3 regions of the Chitinimonas sp. JJ19 genome follow, and region 2 is predicted to be linked to each of the others. Evidence: predicted binding sites of a transcription regulator. Region 2 holds the regulator's gene; each other region holds the start of a gene.
The links. The regulator HrcA, encoded in region 2, represses chaperone genes, less so after heat shock. The targets are predictions, from matches to a motif close to ATTAGCACTCGNNNNNNNCGAGTGCTAAT.

Region 1: the regulator HrcA is predicted to act here: its motif matches at 3,306-3,334, upstream of rpoH (RNA polymerase sigma factor RpoH).
Region 3: the regulator HrcA is predicted to act here: its motif matches at 2,185-2,213, upstream of groES (co-chaperone GroES).

The regions. Positions count from the first base shown of each region.
Region 1 covers NZ_JBAMDD010000002.1:431,700-437,413, reverse strand. Annotated here, with positions in the region: gene V7714_RS04405 (fused MFS/spermidine synthase) at 51-662, shown strand; gene V7714_RS04400 (spermidine synthase) at 659-2,185, shown strand; gene rpoH (RNA polymerase sigma factor RpoH) at 2,413-3,258, opposite strand; gene V7714_RS04390 (MarR family transcriptional regulator) at 3,400-3,891, opposite strand; gene V7714_RS04385 (S8 family peptidase) at 4,723-5,714, shown strand, end outside.
Region 2 covers NZ_JBAMDD010000013.1:77,532-83,245, reverse strand. Annotated here, with positions in the region: gene V7714_RS15700 (putative Na+/H+ antiporter) at 1-319, shown strand, start outside; gene V7714_RS15695 (hypothetical protein) at 455-799, shown strand; gene V7714_RS15690 (HAD-IB family phosphatase) at 1,055-2,446, shown strand; gene V7714_RS15685 (transporter substrate-binding domain-containing protein) at 2,540-3,307, opposite strand; gene hrcA (heat-inducible transcriptional repressor HrcA) at 3,488-4,510, shown strand; gene mltB (lytic murein transglycosylase B) at 4,579-5,664, shown strand.
Region 3 covers NZ_JBAMDD010000012.1:82,529-88,242, forward strand. Annotated here, with positions in the region: gene V7714_RS15125 (hypothetical protein) at 1-453, opposite strand, end outside; gene bioA (adenosylmethionine--8-amino-7-oxononanoate transaminase) at 553-1,869, opposite strand; gene groES (co-chaperone GroES) at 2,284-2,574, shown strand; gene groL (chaperonin GroEL) at 2,621-4,261, shown strand; gene asd (archaetidylserine decarboxylase) at 4,383-5,195, opposite strand; gene pssA (CDP-diacylglycerol--serine O-phosphatidyltransferase) at 5,468-5,714, shown strand, end outside.

The DNA of each region.
Region 1 (5,714 bases), on a different contig from region 2:
TAAATGGCAAGCACTTGCGATAAGCGGGTGACACAACAGGAAGTAGGTCTATGCAAGGTAGTAAATTGGCGATTGCCAATGTTTTTACTTTGTCGGGTGCGGCAGGGCTGATCTACCAGATATGCTGGCAACGACTATTGTTCGGCAATTTCGGTGTGGACATGGAGTCCATTACCATCGTTGTGTCGGCGTTCATGCTTGGGTTGGGATTGGGTGGATGGTTTGGCGGTCGGCTGGCGGACCGTTTCCCCGATACCACCCTGAACCTGTTTGCCCTGTTCGAGCTGGGTATTGCCTTGTTCGGCATGATCAGCCCGATGTTGATAGGTGCGGCTGGTGACCTGTTCAGCAGTGCGCCACTATGGCAGGTCGGGCTTATCAATTTTATCCTTGTGTTGCCGGCGACCTTCGTGATGGGGGCCACCCTGCCGCTATTGACGACGCATTTCGCCAGGCATGACAAGGCAGTAGGAGAGTCCATAGGTTTGCTGTACTTCTTTAACACCATGGGTGCGGCGCTGGGGGCGCTTGCCTGCGGTTTTGTGTTGTTCCGGTATGTGACGCTCAACCAGGCCATCGGTATCGCTGTCGCCATCAATGTGCTGGTTGCTGTACTGGTCAAGCTGGTGCAATGGCGCCAGGAAAGAGTGCTGCAGCCATGATACGTCTCGCAGGCCTGTTGGCCTTCTTCTGTGGTCTCAGCAGCCTGGGACTGGAAATACTCTGGGTCAGGCTGGTAGGCTTTGCCCACCATTCTGTGCCCCAGGCCTTTGCCTTTGTCCTGTTTGCTTTCTTGATAGGCATTGCTGCCGGAGCCCACTACGGCAAGCGCCTGTGCCGTGACAACCATGCGCCACTGCAAGTGGCCGGTGTGCTCTTGGCTGCTTCTGGCCTATATGACATGCTCGCCCCATTGGTTTATGCCCTGGTAGTGTCAGTGCCTGTGCTGGAGACGGTAGTACTCTTTATCTTGGTGGCAGTGGCATCTGCATTGAAAGGGCTGTTGTTTCCCCTGGCTCATGAACTGGGCTCGCGCGGTGCGACAGCTTTGGGGCGTTCTGTTTCCAATGTCTATTTCGCCAATGTATTCGGTGCGACCGTAGGGCCGATACTGGTTGGTTTCGTGTTGCTGGATCGCTTGGGTGTGCAAGCCAGTTTCGTACTATTGGGTGTGCTTTCGCTGGTCGTCGGTCTGGGCCTGCTGGCCGCAAGCTTCTCCGGTGGCGCAAAGCCCTGGCGACTTGGCTTGGCTGGTGTCGCTACGCTGCTTTGTCTGGTGTGGGTACCCGCTGATTGGGTGGTGCAGCGTATTGCTGCTTCAGGTCGCCCAGCCTGGGAGACGGTCGGGAATATCATCGAGAACCGTCATGGCATTATCTATACGGTAGCCAGGCCAGGGCTGGCAGATAGCATCTACGGTGGCAATGTGCTGGACGGCGACTTCAATACCAGCATAGTGAGCAATAGCAATGGCATAGAACGGATGTATGCGCTGGCGGCGTTACGGCCGAATGCCAAGCGCATTCTGGTGGTGGGGCTGAGTGGTGGCTCATGGGTAGAGGTGCTGCGGCACCTACCCGAGGTTGAGCGTATTGATGTAGTCGAACTTAACCCTGGTTACTTGGACTTGATACAGCGCTACCCAACGGTAAAGGGGGTGCTGCATGACCCCAAGGTGCATATCCATGAGGCGGATGGCCGCAAGTGGCTAAAGCAGCATGAAGGTAGGTACGACCTGATAGTCATGAATACCACCTGGTATTGGCGTGCGTACTCAAGCTATTTGCTGAGCCAGGAGTTCTTGACTGTGCTTTCGTCACGCTTGGCGCCCGGCGGGATGCTGGCATTCAACAGCACTGGTTCGCCGGACGTGATGGAAACAGCGGCTCAGGTATTTCCACACCTGTTCAGGTATCGCAACTTCATCTTTGCTGGGCACCATGATGCCCGATCCAAGCTTGCCGAGCATGCGCATCTGATACGGCTTGTGCGCCCCAACTGCGGTAACGAAGGCTGTGGCAGCGAGCCCAAGATTGATCGGGCGATTGAGCGGGTGGCGCATTGGCGAACTGAAAGCCTGGAGATGGTACGCGCGGGGGCAGACAGGCCGCTGGAAGTGATTACCGAGCAGAACATGCTGACTGAGTACAAGTACGGTCGGGGATTCATGGCGCTGGAGTGGTAGTGGTAAGCAGGAGGATCAGAGTCAGCCAGACCATGGGCAGATAAGGATGAGCCGTTGCTAACCTTGATAAGGTTGGTGGTGCTCTTGTGCGGGCCTGTCGTGCTCCCAAGCGGTCTGCGCGCCTGCCTACGCGTAGACGGGGTGGAGCTGCTGCGCCGGGGCTTGGCTAGCGGCACCAAGCAAAAAAGGCGAACCTTGGGTTCGCCTTTTTGCTTGGTCATGCATAGTCAGGCCGGGGTCAGGGCCGTCTTCATCTTCTGCAGCGCCTTGACCTCAATCTGCCGGATGCGCTCGGCCGAGACGCCGAATTCATCGGCCAGATCGTGCAGGGTGGCGCCGCTGTCATCGGCGAGCCAGCGAGCTTCGACGATGCGGCGGCTGCGGGCGTCCAGGCCTTCCAGCGCGGATTGCAGGCCTTCGCCTTGCAGCCTATCGGTGGCGCGGCGCTCCAGTACGGCAACGGGTTCGTTGTCATTGTCGGCCAGCCAGTCTATGGGGGCATAGCTGTCTTCGTCACCGTCATCGGCTACCAGGGCGACGTCCTGGCCGCTCATGCGGGTTTCCATCTCCAGCACTTCCTCGGGCTTGACCCCCAGGTCGTCAGCGATCTGCTTGGCTTCAGTATGGCTGAGCGAGGCCAGGCTGGACTTCATGCTGCGCAGATTGAAGAACAGCTTGCGCTGGGCCTTGGTGGTGGCGATGCGAACCAGGCGCCAGTTGCGCAGGATGTATTCATGGATCTCGGCGCGTATCCAGTGTACCGCGAAGGAGAACAGGCGCACGCCACGGCTGGGCTCGAAGCGCTTGACTGCCTTCATCAGGCCGATATTGCCTTCTTGGATCAGGTCGGCTTGAGGCAGGCCGTAACCGGCATAGCCTCGGGCGATGGAGACCACCACGCGCAGGTGCGACATCACCAGCTTACCGGCGGCATCGAGATCATTGTGCTCGTGCAGGCGCGTGGCCAGCGAGACTTCTTCGTCCTGGCTGAGCAACGGAATGGCGTTGATTTGCTGGATATAGCGATCCAGGCTGTCGCCTGAGGCAATGGCCGGCAGGGTCATGGTGGTCATCTTGGTCTTGCTCCTTGTTGCGGCCTGTTGATTGACCGCAAAACGATATTAGCACTCTCAACCAGAGAGTGCCAATAGCGTAGAAGGTTCAGCCTGGGCAAGCATTTTTTTGCACGGTGAGTGCAAGGCCGTGTGGCCTGATCAACGCTGGCTGGGCCTGACCTGCGGGTCTTGCCGCAGTCTTTGGGTGTGCTGTTGCAGCAGGTCGCACAAGCTGCCCAGGGCCTGATGTATAAGCCGTTGTTGTGCAGCCGGATAGCTGGCATCCAGCGCCTGTATGGCACTGGAGAGTGGCTGGTAGAGGTGATTGATGGCGCCGATGCGGTCGGCAACTGGCATGAGCACGACGCTGCGGCGGTCTTGTGGATGAGGTTGGCGTTGTACAAAACCGGCGCGCTCCAGCCTATCTATCAGGCCGGTAATGGCGCCCGAGGTCAATTGGGTCTGGTCGGCCAATTGGCGCTGGGTCATGCCTGGTTGCTGCACGATCAGCCCCAATGCCTTGTGATCGGTCACGCTCAGGCCGATGGCGTCGGCCAGCGCTGCATCCAACATGGCGGCGTAGTTGCTGAAGGCGCTAGCCAGCTGATCAAGTCGTCCGTAGGCGGGGTCAGGGGGGGGCGGTATTTTCATCTTTGTTCACACCACGGGTTTGAAGCTGTGCATGGACCCAGGGGGCGGCGTAGCGGTTTGGGGCGCAGCCTGCCGCCCCGCTTTATTTCGATGCGGCGTTGTAGCGGCAGGGAATGCCCTGCAACCTCGCTGTATTCGCAATGAGGCGTTATTGAGAAATCTCCCCCTACATATCAGCCCCATGCTGCTTGGCGTGCTTTGCTCGCGCCTGGTCTTGCCTGGCAGTCGGGGTTGCTGGAAATCCCCTGAAGCCGCTCTCCTTCCCGGGAGGGTCAGGCAGCGTCGGAATAATTCACTCTGGTTGGGTTCGATTCGTCGAGCTTGCTGGGCACCTTCGTCGGGCTGCACCTTATACAGGGTGTCTCTTTCTGCATGGCATTCAATGCGCTCTTGCTAGCAGAAGTGATAGCCCCCGCCAGGTAGTGCGGCAAGTTATTTAACTAAATATATTTCTAATGTATTGATTTGTAAGGTGTTTTGTTTTCATCGGAATGGGGGGCGCACGGTCTGTCAGCACATTGACACTGATTGGAAGGCTGATTTAGATTGGTATCTAACTTAGTTGCTAAGTAAATAATAAGTATAGCAGATTTGGTGCTATAGCCTGGCTGTACGGCCAGGTATGGACAGGGCGCGATGATATGGCGGACAGGCAAGGCAGCTCGGGTGGTGCTGCCTAGGCGAACCGTGTCACGTACTGCGGTATTTCAGCCATGGTATCCCCTGGCGCTACGACTGCTGTCTTTACACAAGGACAGTGGGCGGTGGTTTATTCCCTGCGCTGATGGCGTCTCGGCGCAAATGCAAGTCCGATAACAACGGAGCAACGCAATGAAGAAGAACAAACAGCGTTTCGTAGCATTGAGCAAGGTGACTCTGGCGGTAGGGTTGGCACTATCTGGTGCTGCTGCCCTGGCCGCCGATGCAAGCAGTGGGACTGACCGTATCATCCTGAAGTATCGTGACAGCGGCCTGGCCGCGCCGCAGATGACCGGGCCGAATGCGGCCAGTGCGCGTGCCACAGTGCAGGCACAGCGGCAAAGCCGGGTGCAGCGCGCTGTGTCGGGTTTTGGCAGCTCGGCGACTCTGCTGCGTGAGGGCAGCAAGGGGGCGCAGATCTATAAGCTGGATCGGCGCTACAGCCTGGCTGAAGTGGAGGCCATGGCAGCGAATATCGCCAAGGGCGATGCGGGTGTGGAATATGCCGAGCCCGACAGGATGAAGCGCCATATGGATGTGGTGCCGAATGACCAGTATTGGACGCAGCAGTGGGATCTGCACAATAGCGTGACGGGGGTGAATGCGCTGCTGGCCTGGGGTAAGTCTACCGGCATGGGAGTGACCGTAGCGGTGGTGGACACCGGCTATACCCGCCACGCAGACCTGACCCGCAACCTGGTCAGCGGTGGTGGCTACGACATGATCAGCGACCCGGCAGTCAGCCGTAAGCCGGCTGGGCGTAGTCGGGATGCCATTGACGCCGGCGACTGGACGGTGGTGGACAATGAATGTGGCCAGGGTGAGCGGGCGTCGGGATCGAGCTGGCATGGTACCCATGTGGCCGGCACCGTCGCTGCGACGGCCCACAATGCCATGGGTATCGTGGGCCTGGCCTATGACGCCAAGATACTGCCGGTGCGGGTACTGGGCCGCTGTGGTGGCTATACCTCGGATATCGCGGACGGCATGGCTTGGGCATCGGGCGGCAGCATACCCAATGTGCCGCAGAACACCACGCCGGCCAGGGTGATCAATCTGTCGCTGGGTGGGACAGGGGCGTGCAGCCGGTATGAACAGGATGCTATCGACACGGCCCGTGCCAA
Region 2 (5,714 bases):
GTGGCTGCAACCCGTGCTCCTGAGCATGAATGCCGATGCCGTCTACTTCGGTGCCACCGCACTGACCGCCGTGACCGACAATGCCGCCCTGACCTATCTGGGCTCACTGGTCGAAGGATTGTCCGACGAGTTCAAGTACGCCCTGGTAGCCGGTGCCGTCACTGGGGGTGGCCTGACCATCATCGCCAACGCGCCCAACCCGGCGGGTATCGCCATCCTGCGCGAAAAGTTCGACGACGGTGCCGTCCACCCGCTGGGGCTGCTGGCGGCAGCACTCCCGCCCACCCTGGTGGCGATGCTGGCCTTCAAGCTGCTGTAGCAGGTAAGGCCGCATCAGCCAGGCACACGGCTATCCCTTTCCATCGGCTGGCGCCGTATCAAGCATGGCCTATATTGCAATGCCGGGCACGGTAACACTGCCCGGCATTGCCTTTTCCAATACAGGAGTATTGCCATGCTGAAGATTAGGCTGCCGCATACCGCCATCGGTGTAACCGTGTTAACCCTTGCCACCATTACGGCGCAAGCTGCCAGCGAATGGTATTTCTACGTCCAGAACAACACCAAGACCAAGATAGTGAAGCTGCAGGTGTCCGAGACCAAGAAGGACTGGGGCGACTTTGACATAGGTAGCGGTATCGGCCCCGGCAAGAAAGAGCGCATGGAATGGGACGAGAGCACCGATAACGAAGGCTGCGATCAGTGGATAAGGGCCAAGTTTGCCGATGGCAGCTACAGCGAACCCAGCAAGTTCAACTTCTGCAAGAACCTGGACGAACCCATCGAGTTCGACGACTGACATCCCCCTCATAAAACCCTGGCTCGCCAGGGTTTCATCCTTTCAGCCTAAACCAAACCACGCTACGCTCCCAGAGCCTCCCGCCCGACTACTGGCCACCAGAATAGTCGGCAGTACCGCCCGGCTGGTGTAAAATTACATTCCTACAAATGCAAATACAATGGATGCATGGGATGGCGTCGTTCCAAGCCTTTCCCGTGCACACAAGCGCATCTGAGCAGCATCAGATAGCACGACACCCTAGGGAGATACAGCATGTTGACCATCGCCATTCCAGCCTTGAACGAGGCCGCCAACATCGGGTCGGTTGTCCGATTCGCCAAAGCCCACCCCTCTGTTCGGGAAGTCATTGTGGTGGATGATGGCTCGATTGATGACACCGTTCGGTTGGCAACAGAAGCTGGGGCAAACGTCATCACCAGCACCTTGCTGGGAAAAGGCCCGTCCATGCGTGATGCGCTAGCAATCGTCCAGACAGACTTCATCCTCTATCTGGATGGCGATATGCGCAGGTTGGACGCCTCGCTGATAGACCGCATGCTGTCTCCGCTTGAGCGCGGGGCAGACTTCGTCAAAGCCAGCTTCGCCCGATCTGCCGGTCGCGTCACCGAACTCACAGCCAGGCCGCTGTTACGTACCTTCTTTCCGGAACTCAGCCAGTTCAGCCAGCCACTGGGCGGTATCATCGCGGCCCGCACCGAGCTATTACAGCGGCTCAGGTTCGAAGACGACTTCGGCGTGGACATCGGCCTGCTTATCGACGCCCATTTCCTGGGCGCGCTGGTGGTAGAAGTGGATGTCGGCACGGTAGAGCACGACAGCAAGCCACTGGCCAGCCTGGGCAATATGGCCATGCAGGTCAGCCGTGCCATCCTGCGCCGGGCCGAGCTGGTAGGCAGACTGCAGGCCGACAAGCTGGCCGAGACCATGGAGCACGAGCGCCAGCTTGGTGCGGAACTGGACGGCATCGCATCCAGCATCGACGCAGGCGGCAAGCTGGCCCTGTTTGATATGGACGGCACCTTGCTGAAGGGGCGCTTCATCCAGGCCCTGGCGCAGCGTGCCGGCTTTGAAGAGGCGCTGCACCCCCTGCTGGACAACGGCATTCTGGATGCCGCTACCCGCTCCCAGGCCATCGCAGCTTTGCTCAAGGGCCTGCCCCAGCAGACATTCATCGACGTGGCAAAATCCATTCCCTTGCAGGAAGGCGCTGTAGAGGCCGTGATACAGCTGCGCAAGATGGGTTATCGCGTCGGTATCGTCTCAGACAGCTACTACATCGCGGCAGAAATCATCCGCAAGCGTGTCTTTGCCGATTTTGCCGTCGCCCATGTGCTGAACTTCGCCCAGGGCGAAGCCACTGGCGAGCTGAGAGTCAACGAACTGTTCGCGCATTCGTCCGGCTGCGCCAGCCATGTGATATGCAAGCGCAATGTCTTGCAGCATCTGGAGGATTTCGCCGATCAGCCTTTTGGCCACACCCTGATGGTGGGTGACGGCGACAACGACCTATGCCTGATCAAGGCTGCCGATGCCGGCTTCGCCTACCGTACCCGCTCACCGCAGCTCAGCGCCAGCGCTACGCCCCTGAGCGATCTGCGGGAAATCAGCGCGCTCATCAGCCGTGAATCCGCCCTGCTCCACTGAGGGGGCTGGCAGAAACCGGCTTTTCAATAGAGCTCGCACCCAATGCAAACAGGCCGCATCGCGGCCTGTTTGCATTGGGCAAGTACTCGCTGATCAATAGATATTGAAGATAAAGTACTTACGCTGGATTTCCTGGTAAGTACCATTCTCCAGAATGGCGGCCAGCGCCGTATTCAAACGTGACTTCAGGGCGGTATTGCCCTTGCGCAGCGCAATGCCCTGGCCCTCGCCAAAGAACTTGGGGTCAACCACCGACGAGCCTACCAGCTCGAAACCCTGGCCCTTGGGGGTCTGCAGGAAGCCATAATAACCGGCCACCACGTCATCCATTACCATGTCGACCTCGTTACGGCTCAGGCCATCGTACATTTCGTCCGCGTTCTTGTAGCGGGTAATGGGCGAAGTAGCCGAATACTTGGCCGTCAGGTAGCGGTCATAGGTGGTATCGGCCTGTACGCCTATCTTCATCTTGGCAATGCGCTTGGGCGTGATGAACACATAGGGCACGCGCTTATTCTTGGCAAAGAAGAATGCCGGCGTATTGGCGTAGCGGTCAGTAAAATCAACCTGCTTCTTGCGCTCTTCCGTGATGGACATCATGGCCACCGCCGCGTCCACCTTCTTCTCCTGCAGGGCCGGGATCAAGTCATCCCAGTCCACCTTGACCAGCTTGCACTCCACCTTCATCTCCTTGCACAGCGCCTGGGAGATATCGATGTCAAAACCCTTGAGATTGCCCTTGGCATCTACGTCAGAGAAAGGCGGGTATTTGCCTTCGATGGCAATGCGCACTTCTTCGGCCTGCGCGGTAGAGAAAATCGCCAGCAGCAAGACCGGCAAGAGCAGACGTAAGCTTTTCATGATTTCGGTACCCCCCTTATGCAATGCACCATCCGAGTGTGGGCGCAAGGGCCGAAGCCTACGCCTAGCTGACAATGCGAACAACCATCCCCTGCATTTGTCGCAATGCAGCAATAGCGATGTTGTAGAACGCAAACATGGCCGCTTGCCGCAGCGCGGCGACGCGCTACAATCGCCGATATGCTCAGCGAACGCGCCCAAATACTGCTAAAGACCCTGGTCGAGCGCTATATCGCCGAAGGCCAGCCGGTTGGTTCCCGCACCCTATCCAAGTTCTCGGGTCTGGAACTGTCACCGGCATCCATACGCAATGTGATGTCCGACCTGGAAGAACTGGGGCTGATCATCAGCCCGCATACCTCAGCGGGACGTATCCCGACGCCGCTGGGTTATCGTCTGTTCGTCGATACCCTGCTCACCATCCAACCGTTGGAGCAACTTCAGATACGAGAGTTGCAAGGACAGTTGCAGCCCGACAACCCCACCCGTGCCGTAGCAGCCGCTTCCACCTTGCTGTCGCAGTTGACCGAATTCGCCGGCGTGGTCATGTCGCCCAAGCGGCGCGGCATCCCATTGGCCCAGGTGGAATTCGTCCGCCTGGCCGAAAAACGCATCCTGCTGATCCTGGTCACCGCTGATGGCGATGTGCAGAACCGCATCCTGCTGACCGAGCGCGACCATTCCGCCAGCGAGCTGATTGAAGCCACCAACTTCCTCAACCAGCACTGCGTAGGCAAGACGCTGGAAGAAGTACGTGATGCCGTCTACCAGGATCTACGCAATCTGCAGGGCAATATCTCGGCCCTGATGAACGCGGCAGTCGAGGCCGGCAGCCAGGCCATGGCCGAAGAAGCCACGCCCATGGTGATCACCGGTGAAAGCAATCTGCTGCGGGTAGACGAGCTATCAGGCAATGTCGAACGCCTGCGCCAGCTGTTCCGCGTGTTTGAAGAGAAAACCGCCCTGCTGCAATTGCTGGATCACGGCCAGCATGCTGCCGGTGTGCAGATATTCATAGGCCAGGAAGCCGGCATTTCTTCGCTGGATGAATGCTCGGTCGTCACCGCCCCCTACAAGGTCAATGGCCAGATCGTCGGCACCCTGGGCGTCATCGGCCCTACCCGCATGGCCTATGAGCGGGTGATACCCATTGTTGATATCACCGCGCGGCTGCTGTCTTCCGCGCTCTCGCACCACCACTGAGCCTGTCAGCCCGTCGCGCCACCGCGATAGGCTGGCATGCCGTGCCCCACACCACTGGATACCCTGTTTTGATCCTACGTTCGCTGCTGCTCTCCCTCGCCGCCATCGCCTGCCTCGCCGACGATGCGCCGCCCCCGTCCGCGCCCGAGGCCACGCCCGCCTACTGGGAGCGGCCCGACGTACAGGCCTTCATCGACGAAATGGCCACCCAGTATGGCTTCGACCGCGCCGCGCTGGTCCAGCAGTTTGCCCAGGTCACACTCAAGCCCAACATCCTGGCCGTGCTGGATAAGCCTTCCACCAGCCGCCCCTACCATGCCTTTCGTCCCGACTTCGTCAACGATACCCGCCTACGCCTGGGTGTAGCGTATTGGCAGGCCAATGCCCCGCTACTGCAGGCAGTATCAGATCAATATGGCGTAGAGCCCGAATACCTGGTCGCCATACTTGGCGTAGAAACCCTTTGGGGCCGCAATACCGGCAGCTTCCGCGTCATGGATGCACTCGGCACCATCGCCTTCGACTACCCCCGGCGTGCCGATTTCTTCCGCAAGGAGTTACGCGAGTTCCTGCTGCTGGCGCGGGATGAGCAGGCCGACCCGTTTGAATTCAAGGGCAGCTACGCCGGCGCCATGGGTGCGCCGCAGTTCATGCCGTCCAGCTTCCACGCCTATGCTGCCGACTGGGACAAAGACGGACGCCACGACATCTGGAACAACCAGGGCGATATCCTGGCCAGCGTGGCCAACTATTTCGTCCAGCATGGCTGGCAACGCGGCCAAGCACTGCTGGTGCCTGCCACCGTGGAGGGCGAAGGCTACGCCCCGCTGGTCGCAGACAAGTTCAATCTGCACTACAAGGTCAGCGAACTGGCAGCCTATGGCGTACGCCCCGCCGAACCGCTCAATGGCGACCCGCTGGCCGTACTGGCACCGCTCGAGCACGAACCCGGTGTGACCCGCTACTGGCTCGGCCTCGCCAACTTCTACGCCATCACCCGCTACAACCGCAGCACCCACTACGCAATGGCGGTGCACGAACTGGCCCAGCGCATCAAGGCCGCCTATCACGACCCCAGCCTGCTACCCAAGGTCGAAGCCCCCAAGCGCAAGCCCGCCAAGCCCAAAAAGAAATCCGGCAAGCGCCATAAATAACGCAGCCACAAGCGCTTCGGGCAAGCCGATTGCCCAGCCGCATCCGGGTC
Region 3 (5,714 bases), on a different contig from region 2:
CTTGCAGCAGACCCACATCAGCTTGTAGTAGGTGATCAGCAGCTTGCGTATCACATCGGGGATGTGCTTCTGGCCCAGGCTGAACCGGGCACCAAGCCGGCCCAGCAGGATGATCTTGTAGCCGTTGGCCAGCTCCAGCTGCAGGTTGCGCGCCAGTGCAGCGGTTTGCTTGAATTTTTCCTTGGCGGGCACGGTGGCCGAGGTGTAGGCATCCTCTAGCGGTGCATCCAGCAGGTCAGACGCCAGCTGGTAGTGCTCCATCAACTTGAGGCGGGTGTCGTCGTCCAGCTTGATGCGGTTGAGCGTGGTCAAGGCATCAAAGATGGCCCGGGTGGTCTCCATCAGGTTGGCAGGCGGCAGCGAGACCAGCCAGGCTTTGACGGCCTTGGGATTGGTCTCGACGCTGATGGAGTAACCGGTAATCGGTTCCGGTACGTTGAGAGCGAGCGACATGTGTTTCCACGAACAGTTGCTGTTGTTTTATATAGGCGATATTCGCTTAGCATGCGAACTCGCCGCTCCCCGACCTGTTATTTCGCTACGCCTGCCTGTTCAGTCCAGGCCTTCGTCCAGCAAGGCCTGCAGTGTCGCAAACGCGGCCTGTAATTCCATGATAGTAACTACGTAGGGCGGCATCAGGTAGACGGAATTATTCACTGGCCTGACCAGCAGCCCCCGCGCCAGTGCGGCCTCGAAGAAGCGGCTGGCAAAGCCGGGGCGGGCATCGTTGACTTCAAAGGCCCAGATCATGCCCAGGTGGCGGCCATGGCTTACCCGTGGGTGGCTAGCCAGGCGGGCGAAATCGGCTGCGACAGCGGCGGCCTTGGCGCGGTTGCTGTCCAGTACGGCATCGTCCCGGAAGATGGCCAGCACCTCCAGCGCGGCGCGGCAGGCCAGGGCGTTGCCGGTATAGCTGTGGCTGTGCAGGAAACCCCGGCTGACATCGTCATGATAGAAGGCGGCATAGATGGCATCGGTCGTCAGTACCGCCGACAGTGGCAGGTAGCCGCCAGTAATGCCCTTGGACAGGCAGATGAAATCAGGCCGTATGCCCGCTTGCTCGCAGGCAAACAAGGTGCCGGTGCGGCCAAAGCCCATGGCGATCTCGTCGGCGATCAGGTGGACGCCATACTGGTCGCACAGCGCGCGTGCCCGCTGCAGATAGGCCGGATGGTACATGGCCATGCCGGCGGCACCCTGGCATAGGGGTTCGACAATAAAGGCCGCCAATTCGCCCGCCTGGTGCCGGAACAGCTGCTCCAGGTCTGCCGCCGCCCGCAGAGCGTAGGCTTCGGCGGTTTCACCGGCCTCGGCCAGGCGCCAGTCTGGCGACATGACCCGGTGGGTCTGGCGCAGCAGGGGCGCGTAGGTGGCGCTGAACAGCGGGACATCGGTCACGCTGAGCGCGCCCAGGGTCTCACCGTGGTAGCTGTTGCGCAGGCTGACAAAGCCGGTCTTGCGCTCCTGGCCCAGGTTGCGCCAGTAGTGGTAGCTCATCTTCAGCGCGATTTCGGTGGCGCTGGCGCCATCGGAACCATAGAAGGCATGGCCCAGGCCGGTCAGCTGGCCCAGTTGCTCAGATAGTTCCACTACCGGCTTCTGGGTGAAGCCAGCCAGTATCACGTGTTCCAGCGTGTTCATCTGGTCCAGGATGGCGGCATTCATGCGGGGGTTGGCGTGGCCGAACAGGTTGACCCACCAGCTGCTGACGCCATCGAGGAAGCGACGTCCCTCGAAATCCACCAGCCAGGCGCCGTCGCCCCGGGCCACGGGCACGATGGGCAGGGCTTCATGGCGTTTCATCTGGGTGCACGGATGCCATACGGCCTGGCGGCTACGGGCCAGCCAGTCTTGATTGGGGGTGGTCATGCTTGTCTCCTGTCCGGTGCACTGTTGGCGCATCTGCCGGTGTTTGGCTGCCCGGCGGGCCGGGCTTCTGGCTCGGCCCACGCTTGGCGTGCGCAGCTTATCGGCATAGGACCATGCACGGCAATGATGGCGAGGCATTCTGGTAGGTGGCCGTCATGTGCCTGTAAAGCGCTTTCCATCTAATGTCGTGCTGGGCGGGTGGGGCGCAGTTTCACATCCTGGCCTTGTCCTTCGTCATTAGCGCGGTCTTATCTGCGGTCACGGACCAATTATCTGCAAGCCTCGCCCTTGAAATGGGCTAACACTGCCCATATCATTAGCACTCGTTAGCCCAGAGTGCTAGCAGCGAACATCAAACTGTTGATTTTTGCCTGTCACGGCATTCAGCAAATCGTATTCCTACAGGAGAAAACCATGAAGATTCGTCCCCTGCACGATCGCGTTGTGATCAAGCGCGTCGAAGCCGAAGAAAAAACCGCCTCGGGCATCGTTCTGCCAGGCAATGCGGCCGAGAAGCCCGATATGGGCGAAGTGGTGTCGGTTGGTACCGGCAAGATCCTGGAAAACGGCTCGGTCCGTGCCCTGCAGGTCAAGGCTGGCGACAAGGTGATCTTCGGCAAGTACAGCGGCCAGACCGTCAAGGTCGATGGCAGCGAACTGCTGGTCATGCGTGAAGAAGACATCATGGGTGTTGTCGAGGCTTGATCGCCCCACACCGCTAGTCCCCTCAACGAATTCGGAGAGCAAGATAATGGCTGCAAAAGAAGTGAAGTTCGGCGATAGCGCCCGTGCAAAAATGGTAGTCGGCGTCAACATCCTGGCTGACGCTGTCAAGGTGACCCTGGGCCCCAAGGGCCGTAACGTGGTCCTGGAGCGCTCGTTCGGCGCCCCCACCATCACCAAGGACGGTGTGTCGGTGGCCAAGGAAATCGAACTGAAGGACAAGTTCGAGAACATGGGCGCGCAAATGGTCAAGGAAGTGGCTTCCAAGACCTCCGATATTGCTGGCGACGGCACCACCACCGCTACCGTGCTGGCCCAGGCCATCGTGCTGGAAGGCATGAAGTATGTGGCCGCCGGCATGAACCCGATGGATCTGAAGCGCGGTATCGACAAGGCTGTGACTGCCCTGGTCGGCGAGCTGAAGAACATCTCCAAGCCTTGCACCACCTCCAAGGAAATCGCCCAGGTCGGTTCGATCTCGGCCAACTCCGATTCCAGCATTGGTGACATCATCGCCAACGCCATGGACAAGGTCGGCAAGGAAGGCGTGATCACCGTTGAAGACGGCTCCAGCCTGGAAAACTCGCTGGACACCGTGGAAGGCATGCAGTTCGACCGCGGCTACCTGAGCCCCTACTTCATCAACAATCCCGAGAAGCAGATTGCTTCGCTGGACAACCCCTTTGTGCTGCTGTTCGACAAGAAGATCAGCAACATCCGCGACCTGCTGCCGGTACTGGAGCAAGTGGCCAAGGCCGGTCGTCCGCTGCTGATCATCGCTGAGGATGTCGAGGGCGAAGCCCTGGCTACCCTGGTGGTCAACAACATCCGTGGCATCCTGAAGACTGTTGCCGTGAAGGCCCCTGGCTTTGGCGACCGTCGCAAGGCCATGCTGGAAGACATCGCCATCCTGACCGGCGGCACCGTGATCGCTGAAGAAGTGGGCCTGACCCTGGAAAAGGCCTCGCTGGCCGACCTGGGCCAAGCCAAGCGCGTCGAGATCGGCAAGGAAAACACCACCATCATCGACGGCGTGGGCAAGGCTGAACTGATCCAGGCACGCGTTGGCCAGATCAACAAGCAGATCGAAGAAGCCACCAGCGACTACGACCGCGAAAAGCTGCAGGAGCGCAAGGCCAAGCTGGCCGGCGGTGTGGCCGTGATCAAGGTCGGTGCTGCTACCGAAGTCGAAATGAAGGAAAAGAAGGCCCGTGTCGAAGACGCGCTGCACGCTACCCGTGCTGCCGTTGAAGAAGGCATTGTTCCTGGCGGCGGCGTGGCCCTGCTGCGTGCCCGTTCGGCCATCACCGAACTGCGCGGTATCAATGCCGATCAGGATGCCGGTATCAAGATCGTGCTGCGTGCCATCGAAGCCCCGCTGCGCCAGATCGTTGCCAACGCTGGCGACGAGCCCAGCGTGGTGGTTGCCAAGGTGCTGGAAGGCAAGGGTAACTTCGGTTACAACGCCGGTACCAGCGAGTACGGCGACATGGTTGAAATGGGCGTGCTGGACCCCACCAAGGTGACCCGTTCGGCCCTGCAACACGCGGCTTCCGTGGCCTCGCTGATGCTGACCACCGATTGCATGGTGGCTGAGCTGCCGAAGGAAGATGCCCCGATGGGTGGTGGCATGGGCGGCATGGGTGGCATGGGCGGTATGGACATGTAATCCCGCAGCGGCTGGCCTTGCTGGCAAGGCCGCCAAAGCAAAACCCCTGGGTGTCTGCCCAGGGGTTTTTTATTGCTCGGCACCAGGGGAGTACGCCAGGGGCTTGGGGGCGGCGGGGCGCCTATTGCGGCCAGTCGGCCATCTTTTCGCCCAACCGTACGCCCTTGGCAGGCGCCCAGTCTGGCGCGAAGGGCAGGGTCGGGCCGGGAAACAGCATGACCACGGTGGAGCCCAGCAGGAAGCGGCCCATCTCTTCGCCCTGCTTGAGCACGATCTGCTGGTCGCGGTAGTCCCACGCTTCTATGGCAGGACGACGGGGCGGGTTGACCACGCCGTGCCATACGGTGGCCATGCTGCCGACGATGGTGGCGCCCACCAGGGTCAGCACAAAAGGGCCCTTGGCGGATTCGAATACGCAGACCACCCGTTCGTTACGGGCGAACAGGCCGGGTACGCCGCGTGCGGTGGCCGGGTTGACCGAGAACAGCTCGCCCGGCACGTAGATCATGCGCAGCAAACGGCCGTCGCAAGGCATGTGGATGCGGTGGTAGTCGCGTGGGCTGAGGTAGATGGTGGCAAAGCTGCCGTTCTCGAACTGTGCCGCCAGCGTGGCATCGCCGCCCACCAGGGCGGTGGTGGAATACTGGTGGCCCTTGGCCTGGAATATCTGGTCGCGCTCGATACGGCCAAACTGGCTGATGGCGCCATCCACCGGGCAGACCAGGTCGGCCTGGGCCAGCGGCCTGGCACCGTCCTTGAGGGCGCGGGTAAAGAAATCGTTGAAGCTGTTGTAGCTGTCGAGATCGGGATTGGCGGCTTCGGCCATATTGACCTGGTAGCGCGCCACGAAGCGGCGCATCTCCCAGCGCATCCAGCGGCCGGCCGGGCGGCTGGCCAGGTGGCCGGCCAGGCGGGTCATGGCCTGTTTGGGCATGAGATACTGCAGTAGAACAAACAGCCGATCGGGCACAATCGATTCCGGGTAAGGGGAAAGCGGGAGATTCTAACGCATGCTTGCTTCGCCCGGCGGCAGAATGCCAGGTTTACCCCACTCGGGTGACGAACGTGACATGATGATGCCCGAGCCGCTATCCGCTTGGGCTATGAGCCGGAAAGACAGGGGCGGGCGGCTCAGCTAGAATCGTGGCCCGAATCTGCGATAGGGCTGACTGTATTTGCATAGGCAGCCGAACGAGAAATCACATTATGCAACCGAGCGACAAGCGCCCCTTGAACCTGCGCCGCCAAAGCATCTACCTGTTGCCCAACAGCTTTACCCTGGCGGCCCTGTTCGCGGGCTTCTATGCCATTGTGCAGGCCATGAACCACCGCTTCGAGCCCGCTGCGGTGGCCATTTTTGTGGCCATGGTGCTCGATGGCATGGATGGCCGCGTGGCGCGCATGACCAATACCCAGAGTGCTTTCGGGGCGGAGTTCGATTCACTGTCAGACA